2 regions of the Pseudomonas sp. LS_2 genome follow, and region 2 is predicted to be linked to the other one. Evidence: predicted binding sites of a transcription regulator. Region 2 holds the regulator's gene; the other holds the start of a gene.
What was found. The regulator sigma-54, encoded in region 2, starts transcription at its own class of promoters, with help from an activator protein. The targets are predictions, from matches to a motif close to ANTGGCATNNANNTTGCTNT.

Region 1: flgB (flagellar basal body rod protein FlgB) is a predicted target of sigma-54. The motif match lies at 1,685-1,704, and genes of this name have one in related genera.

Annotation. Positions count from the first base shown of each region.
Region 1 covers NZ_JAVAYC010000023.1:19,866-23,270, forward strand. Annotated here, with positions in the region: gene RAC97_RS18885 (chemotaxis protein CheV) at 1-494, shown strand, start outside; gene cheR (protein-glutamate O-methyltransferase CheR) at 545-1,372, shown strand; gene flgB (flagellar basal body rod protein FlgB) at 1,750-2,157, shown strand; gene flgC (flagellar basal body rod protein FlgC) at 2,160-2,603, shown strand; gene flgD (flagellar hook assembly protein FlgD) at 2,619-3,320, shown strand; gene flgE (flagellar hook protein FlgE) at 3,351-3,405, shown strand, end outside.
Region 2 covers NZ_JAVAYC010000041.1:15,884-19,288, forward strand. Annotated here, with positions in the region: gene rapZ (RNase adapter RapZ) at 1-98, opposite strand, end outside; gene ptsN (PTS IIA-like nitrogen regulatory protein PtsN) at 101-568, opposite strand; gene hpf (ribosome hibernation-promoting factor, HPF/YfiA family) at 580-888, opposite strand; gene RAC97_RS23325 (RNA polymerase factor sigma-54) at 967-2,463, opposite strand; gene lptB (LPS export ABC transporter ATP-binding protein) at 2,643-3,368, opposite strand; gene lptA (lipopolysaccharide transport periplasmic protein LptA) at 3,369-3,405, opposite strand, start outside.

The DNA.
Region 1 (3,405 bases), on a different contig from region 2:
AGATCGTCGATGTGGAGAAAGTGCTCGCCGAGGTGGCGCCATCGTCCGAGCAGGTGTCGGCCGGCGTGGTCGATGCCGAGGTGCAGGACAAAGCGTTGAAGCTGCGGGTGCTGACCGTCGACGATTCCTCGGTGGCGCGCAAGCAGGTCAGCCGTTGCCTGCAGACTGTCGGGGTGGAAGTCATTGCCCTCAACGATGGTCGCCAGGCCCTGGACTACCTGCGCACGCTGGTCGACGAAGGCAAGCGTCCGGAAGAAGAGTTCCTGATGATGATCTCGGATATAGAAATGCCGGAAATGGACGGCTATACCCTTACTGCCGAGATTCGTAGCGATCCACGCATGCAAAAGCTGCACATCGTCCTGCATACTTCGCTGTCCGGTGTGTTCAACCAGGCCATGGTCAAGAAGGTCGGTGCCGATGACTTCCTGGCCAAGTTCAGGCCGGACGACCTGGCCCAACGGGTGGTCGACCGAATCAAGGCCACGCATTGAAACCGCCGGGGCCTGGCCCCGGCACACGCGATTTGAAAGAGGCGGCAGCATTGTCTACGGGTAATTTGGATTTCGAACAGTTCCGGGTCTTCCTGGAGAAAGCCTGTGGCATCCTGCTGGGCGAGAATAAGCAGTATCTGGTGTCCAGCCGTCTCAACAAGCTGATGGAGCAGCAAGGCATCAAGAGCCTGGGCGAGTTGGTACAGCGCATCCAGAGCCAGCCCCGTGGTGGCCTTCGCGAGCAGGTAGTGGATGCCATGACCACCAACGAGACCCTGTGGTTTCGCGACACCTATCCGTTCGAGGTGCTCAAGAACAAGGTGGTGCCGGAGTTCATCAAGGGCAACCCAGGCCAGCGTCTGCGGATCTGGTCGGCGGCCTGTTCCTCCGGGCAGGAGCCGTATTCCATTTCCATGGCCCTGGATGAATTCGAGCGCACCAACCTCGGCCAGTTGAAAATGGGCGCGCAGATCGTCGCCACCGACCTTTCCGGAGCCATGCTCAATAACTGCAAGACCGGCGAGTACGACAGCCTGGCGATCGCCCGGGGCCTGTCCCAGGACCGCCTGCAACGCTATTTCGACGCCAAGGGGCCGGGGCGCTGGGCAGTCAAGTCGCCGATCCGCAGCCGTGTGGAGTTCCGTTCGTTCAACCTGCTCGACAGCTACGCCAGCCTGGGCAAGTTCGACATCGTGTTCTGCCGCAACGTGCTGATCTACTTCTCGGCGCAGGTCAAAAAGGACATCCTCATGCGTATCCATGGCACGCTCAAGCCGGGGGGCTACCTGTTCCTCGGGGCCTCGGAGGCGCTCAACGGCCTGCCGGACCACTACCAGATGGTGCAGTGCAGCCCGGGGATCATCTACCAGGCCAAGTGAAGTAAAGAGAAGAGGCCGGTATCGAAAGATGCCGGCCTTTTTCTTTGCCTGAGACAGACGCTGGGCAGATCGCGCAGGAGCGGGCGTGCCCGCGAATCAGCCACTGCGGTGTAGGGCGAGGGCTTCGCCTGGGTGCTCGGGCATACAGCGCCTGTGGGGTCGTGAAATACCGCCGTCAATTTTTTGGATTGCCGCTTTTGCCGCAGGACAATTGCCGCTTGCCCATCCTCGAGCGGAAGCCCTTTGCCGCTTTTCTGGCATCAGGTGGAGCGGCAATAGGGCGCAAGCCCAGTAATTTCGGGGTTTTCGATGGTTGGCACAGGCCTTGCTATAACTCGTTCAACGCAACTCCGGTCAACCTGCAAGGTTTCCCCGACATGAGCATCAGTTTCGACAAGGCACTCGGTATCCACGAAAAGGCACTGGGCTTTCGTGCCCAGCGTGCAGAGGTGCTGGCCAACAACATCGCCAACGCCGACACGCCCAACTACAAGGCGCGCGACATGGAGTTCTCCTCGGTGCTGGCTGCCGAGTCCGAGAAGCAAAATGTCGGCCGTGTCTCGCTGACCCGCACCAATGCCCAGCACATCGAGGCCCAGGGTCTGACCCTGGCCGACGAGAGCCTCAAGTACCGCACGCCGGCCCACCCGTCGATCGACCAGAACACCGTCGACGCCCAGGTCGAGCAGTCGAACTACACCGAGAACGCCATGGGCTTCCAGGCCAGCTTCACCTTGCTCAACAGTAAATTCAAAGGGCTGGTCTCGGCCCTGCGTGGAGAATAAGCATGTCCCTTGCCAGCGTCTTCCATATTGCCGGTAGCGGTATGAGTGCGCAGAACACGCGCCTGAACACCGTCGCCTCCAACATCGCCAACGCCGAGACCGTCTCCTCGAGCATCGACCAGACCTACCGCGCCCGCCACCCCGTGTTCGCCACCACCTTCGAGCAAGCGCAGAACGGTGCCGGTCAGTCGCTGTTCGAAGACCAGGGCCAGGCCGGGCAGGGCGTGCAGGTCAAGGGCATCATCGAGGACCAGAGCAACCTCGAGGCGCGCTACGAGCCGAACCACCCGGCCGCGAACAAGGACGGCTACGTCTACTACCCAAACGTCAACGTGGTCGAGGAGATGGCTGACATGATCTCCGCCAGCCGGGCATTCCAGACCAATGCCGAGCTGATGAACACCGCCAAGGCCATGATGCAGAAGGTACTGACCCTGGGTCAGTGATAAGGACGACTAACCATGGCAATCGATAACAGCACCCTCAACGATGTCCTCAGGAATTCCGGCGTCAGCGACGGCACCAGCAAGCCCCAGACCCAGGCCCAGCCTACCGACAGGAATGCGTTGGACAGGAATGCGTTCCTGAATTTGCTGGTCACCCAGATGCAGCACCAGAACCCGCTCGACCCGCAGGACAATGGCGAGTTCGTCTCGCAGCTGGCGCAGTTCAGCAGCCTGGAGGGCATCACCAACCTCAATAACTCGGTCACCGGAATCTCCGATGCCCTGGGTTCGTCCCAGGCCCTGCAGGCCTCGTCGCTGGTGGGTCGTTCGGTCATCGTGCAGAACGACAAGGCCATGGTCGACACCACCAAGAGCTTCAATGGCCAGGTCGTGGTGCCGCAGACCATCAGCGAAGGCAAGGTCACCATCAAGGACAAGGACGGCAACGTCGTGCGCACCCTCGACCTGGGCGAGCAGAAGGCCGGCAACGCCGACTTCATCTGGGACGGCAAGAACGACAAGGGCGAAGTGGCCCCGGCGGGCGAGTACAGCTTCACCGCCACCACCACGGTCGATGGCAAGTCGGTAGAGATGTACACCCTGCTGCCGGCCACCGTCACCAGTGTCACCTTTGGCGCCAAGGGCAGCGAAATGATGCTCAACCTTGCCGGTATCGGCAAGGTCGGCATCTCCAAAGTACAAACCATCGGAATCTAAGGCCGGCTACTCGGCAGAAGGAGCGAACACATGTCTTTCAATATCGGTCTTAGCGGTCTGTACGCAGCCAACAAGCAACTGGACG
Region 2 (3,405 bases):
GGCAGGTTGTCGATGCAGTAGTAGCCGTTGTCTTCCAGGACATCGAGCGCGGTGCTCTTGCCGGAGCCGGACCGGCCGCTGACGATGATCAGGCGCATGTTCAATGCTCGTTCTGAATGTCCAGGACTACCTGGTACAGGGCCTCGCTGCTGTCGGCGGCACGCAGGCGATCACGGACCTCCTTGCGATCAAGCATGCTGGCGATCTGACGCAGCAGTTCAAGGTGCGCATCGGTAGCGGCTTCAGGTACCAAAAGGACGAACAAAAGGTCTACCGGGGCGCCGTCGATGGCATCGTATTCGATCGGGGCGTCCAGATGCAGCAGAGCGCTGACCGGGGTGGTGCACCCTTCGAGACGGCAGTGGGGAATGGCAATGCCATTGCCGAAACCGGTGGAGCCCAGCTTCTCGCGAGCGACAAGCTTTTCGAACACTTCGTATTCGTTGAGCTCAGTGACTTCCCGGGCGATCGCTTCGGCCACTTTCTCCAAAGCGCGTTTCTTACTAGTGACCCCCGGTACGTTCACCAGGGAACGGCCGGGGGTCAGGATGGTTTCAAGTCGGATCATGGATGAGGGGATCAGCGGGCTGCTGCACCTTGCAACAGGCTCTGCTGTTTTTCCTTGTGTTTTTTCAGTTGGCGGTCGAGCTTGTCGGCCAAGGCATCGATTGCTGCATACATGTCTTTATCTTCGGCGTTCGCAACCACTTCGCCGCCAGGAATCTGCAAGGTCGCCTCGACCTTCTGTTGCAGCTTCTCGACCGTCAGGATGACCTGCACGTTGGTGATCTTGTCGAAGTGGCCTTCCACGCGAGCGAGTTTCTCGAGAACGTACTCACGCAGCGGCTGGGTGACTTCTACATGGTGTCCACTGATGTTGACTTGCATACAGCTTCTCCTTTGTTGCCCGTGCATAGAGAGGCAGGTATTGCGCCTGCCACTGAAACGCTGTGGCACATCCAGGGGCTACATCAATCGCTTGCGTTCGCTCGACGGTGCAATGCCGAGGGACTCGCGGTACTTGGCGACGGTGCGACGGGCGACCTGAATGCCTTGTGCCTCCAGTAAACCAGCGATCTTGCTGTCACTCAATGGCTTTTTCGCATTTTCCGCAGCAACCAGTTTCTTGATGATCGCGCGAATCGCCGTGGACGAGCATTCGCCGCCTTCGGCGGTGCTGACGTGGCTGGAGAAAAAGTATTTCAGCTCGTAGATGCCACGCGGCGTATGCATGTATTTCTGTGTGGTGACGCGGGAAATGGTCGACTCGTGCATGCCCACCGCCTCGGCGATATCGTGCAGCACCAGGGGCTTCATCGCTTCGTCACCATGGTCGAGGAAGCCGCGCTGGTGCTCGACGATCTGGGTGGCCACCTTCATCAGTGTCTCGTTGCGGCTTTGCAGGCTCTTGATGAACCAGCGCGCTTCCTGTAACTGGTTGCGCATGAAGGTGTTGTCGGCACTGGTGTCGGCACGGCGCACGAAGCCTGCGTATTGCGGGTTGACGCGCAGTCGCGGGACCGCCTCCTGGTTGAGTTCCACCAGCCAGCGGTCGCTGTCCTTGCGCACGATGACGTCGGGGACGACGTATTCGGGCTCGCTGGACTCGATCTGCGAGCCGGGACGCGGGTTCAGGCTCTGCACCAGCTCGATGACCTGGCGCAATTCGTCTTCCTTGAGCTTCATGCGCCGCATCAGCTGGCTGTAGTCACGGCTTCCGAGCAGATCGATGAAGTCGGTGACCAGGCGCTGGGCCTCGGCCATCCATGGGGTGCTGCCGGGGAGTTGGCGCAGTTGCAGCAACAGGCACTCGCCCAGGTTGCGTGCGCCGACGCCCGCAGGCTCGAACTGCTGGATGCGGTGCAGGACTGCCTCGACTTCATCGAGCTCGATATCCAGCTCCGGGTCGAAGCCTGCACAGATCTCCTCGAGTGTGTCGTCCAGGTAGCCTTGGTTGTTGATGCTGTCGATCAGGGTGACGGCGATCAGGCGATCGGTATCGGACATCGGCGCCAGGTTCAGTTGCCACAGCAGGTGGCTTTGCAGGCTTTCCCCAGCGGAGGTGCGGGTGGTGAAGTCCCACTCGTCGTCATCGTTGCTGGGCAGGCTGCTGGCGCTGGTCTGGTAGATGTCTTCCCAGGCGGTGTCGACGGGGAGTTCGTTGGGAATGCGCTCGTTCCATTCGCCTTCCTCCAGGGTTTCCGCGCTGCCGCCAGTGGTTTCCTGGAAGCTGCTCTCCTGGGGTTCGGCAACAGGCTTGCTGTCGCCGTTCTCGGCCATCGGGTCGCTGTTGTCGAAATCGTCGCCGTCTTCCTGACGTTCGAGCATCGGGTTCGACTCCAGCGCTTCCTGGATTTCCTGCTGGAGGTCCAGGGTGGAGAGCTGAAGCAGACGGATGGCCTGTTGCAACTGCGGGGTCATCGTCAGTTGCTGGCCCATTTTTAGGACGAGCGATGGTTTCATGGCTGGAACTTAATACCTTGTTCGCCGGCACGCATGTGCCATCTACTACAGGGCGCCAAGGCGCCGAATTTTAAGCAAGTTATATGCCTGAAATTCTGGCGTTTGCCTAGACCCTGTAACAATTAAGCCTCTCGTGCGAGGCTTTGCCAGCTTGATTCAGTGCTCCAGGTTGGCCTGGGTCAGAGCCGGAACTCGTGACCCAGGTAAACCTCCTTGACCAGCTGGTTGGCCAGGATGGTCTCGGAATCGCCTTCGGCGATCAGTTGACCATCGTTGACAATGTAGGCGGTTTCGCAGATGTCCAACGTCTCGCGCACGTTGTGGTCGGTGATGAGTACGCCGATGCCCTTGGCCTTCAGATGATGGATGATCTGCTTGATGTCGCCCACGGAAATCGGGTCGACGCCGGCGAAGGGTTCGTCCAGCAGGATGAACTTTGGCGCGGTGGCCAGGGCGCGGGCAATTTCCACGCGACGTCGTTCGCCGCCGGACAAGCTCATGCCGAGGTTGTCGCGGATATGGCTGATGTGGAATTCCTGCAGCAGGCTTTCCAGCTCCTGGCGCCGGCCTTCACGGTCCAACTCCTTGCGGGTTTCGAGGATCGCCATGATGTTGTCGGCCACCGACAGCTTGCGGAAGATCGACGCTTCCTGGGGCAGGTAGCCAATGCCGGCGCGCGCGCGGCCGTGCATGGGCTGGTGGCTGACGTCGTTGCTGTCGATCAGTACGCGGCCCTGGTCGGCCTGGACCAGGCCGACGATCATGTAGAAACAGGTGGTCTTGCCGGCGCCGTTGGGGCCGAGCAGGCCGACGATCTGGCCACTGTCGATCGACAGGCTGACGTCGCGGACGACCTGGCGCCCCTTGTAGCTCTTGGCCAGGTGCTGCGCTTTGAGGGTTGCCATTTACTCGGCCTTCTTCTTCGGCTGGATCACCATGTCG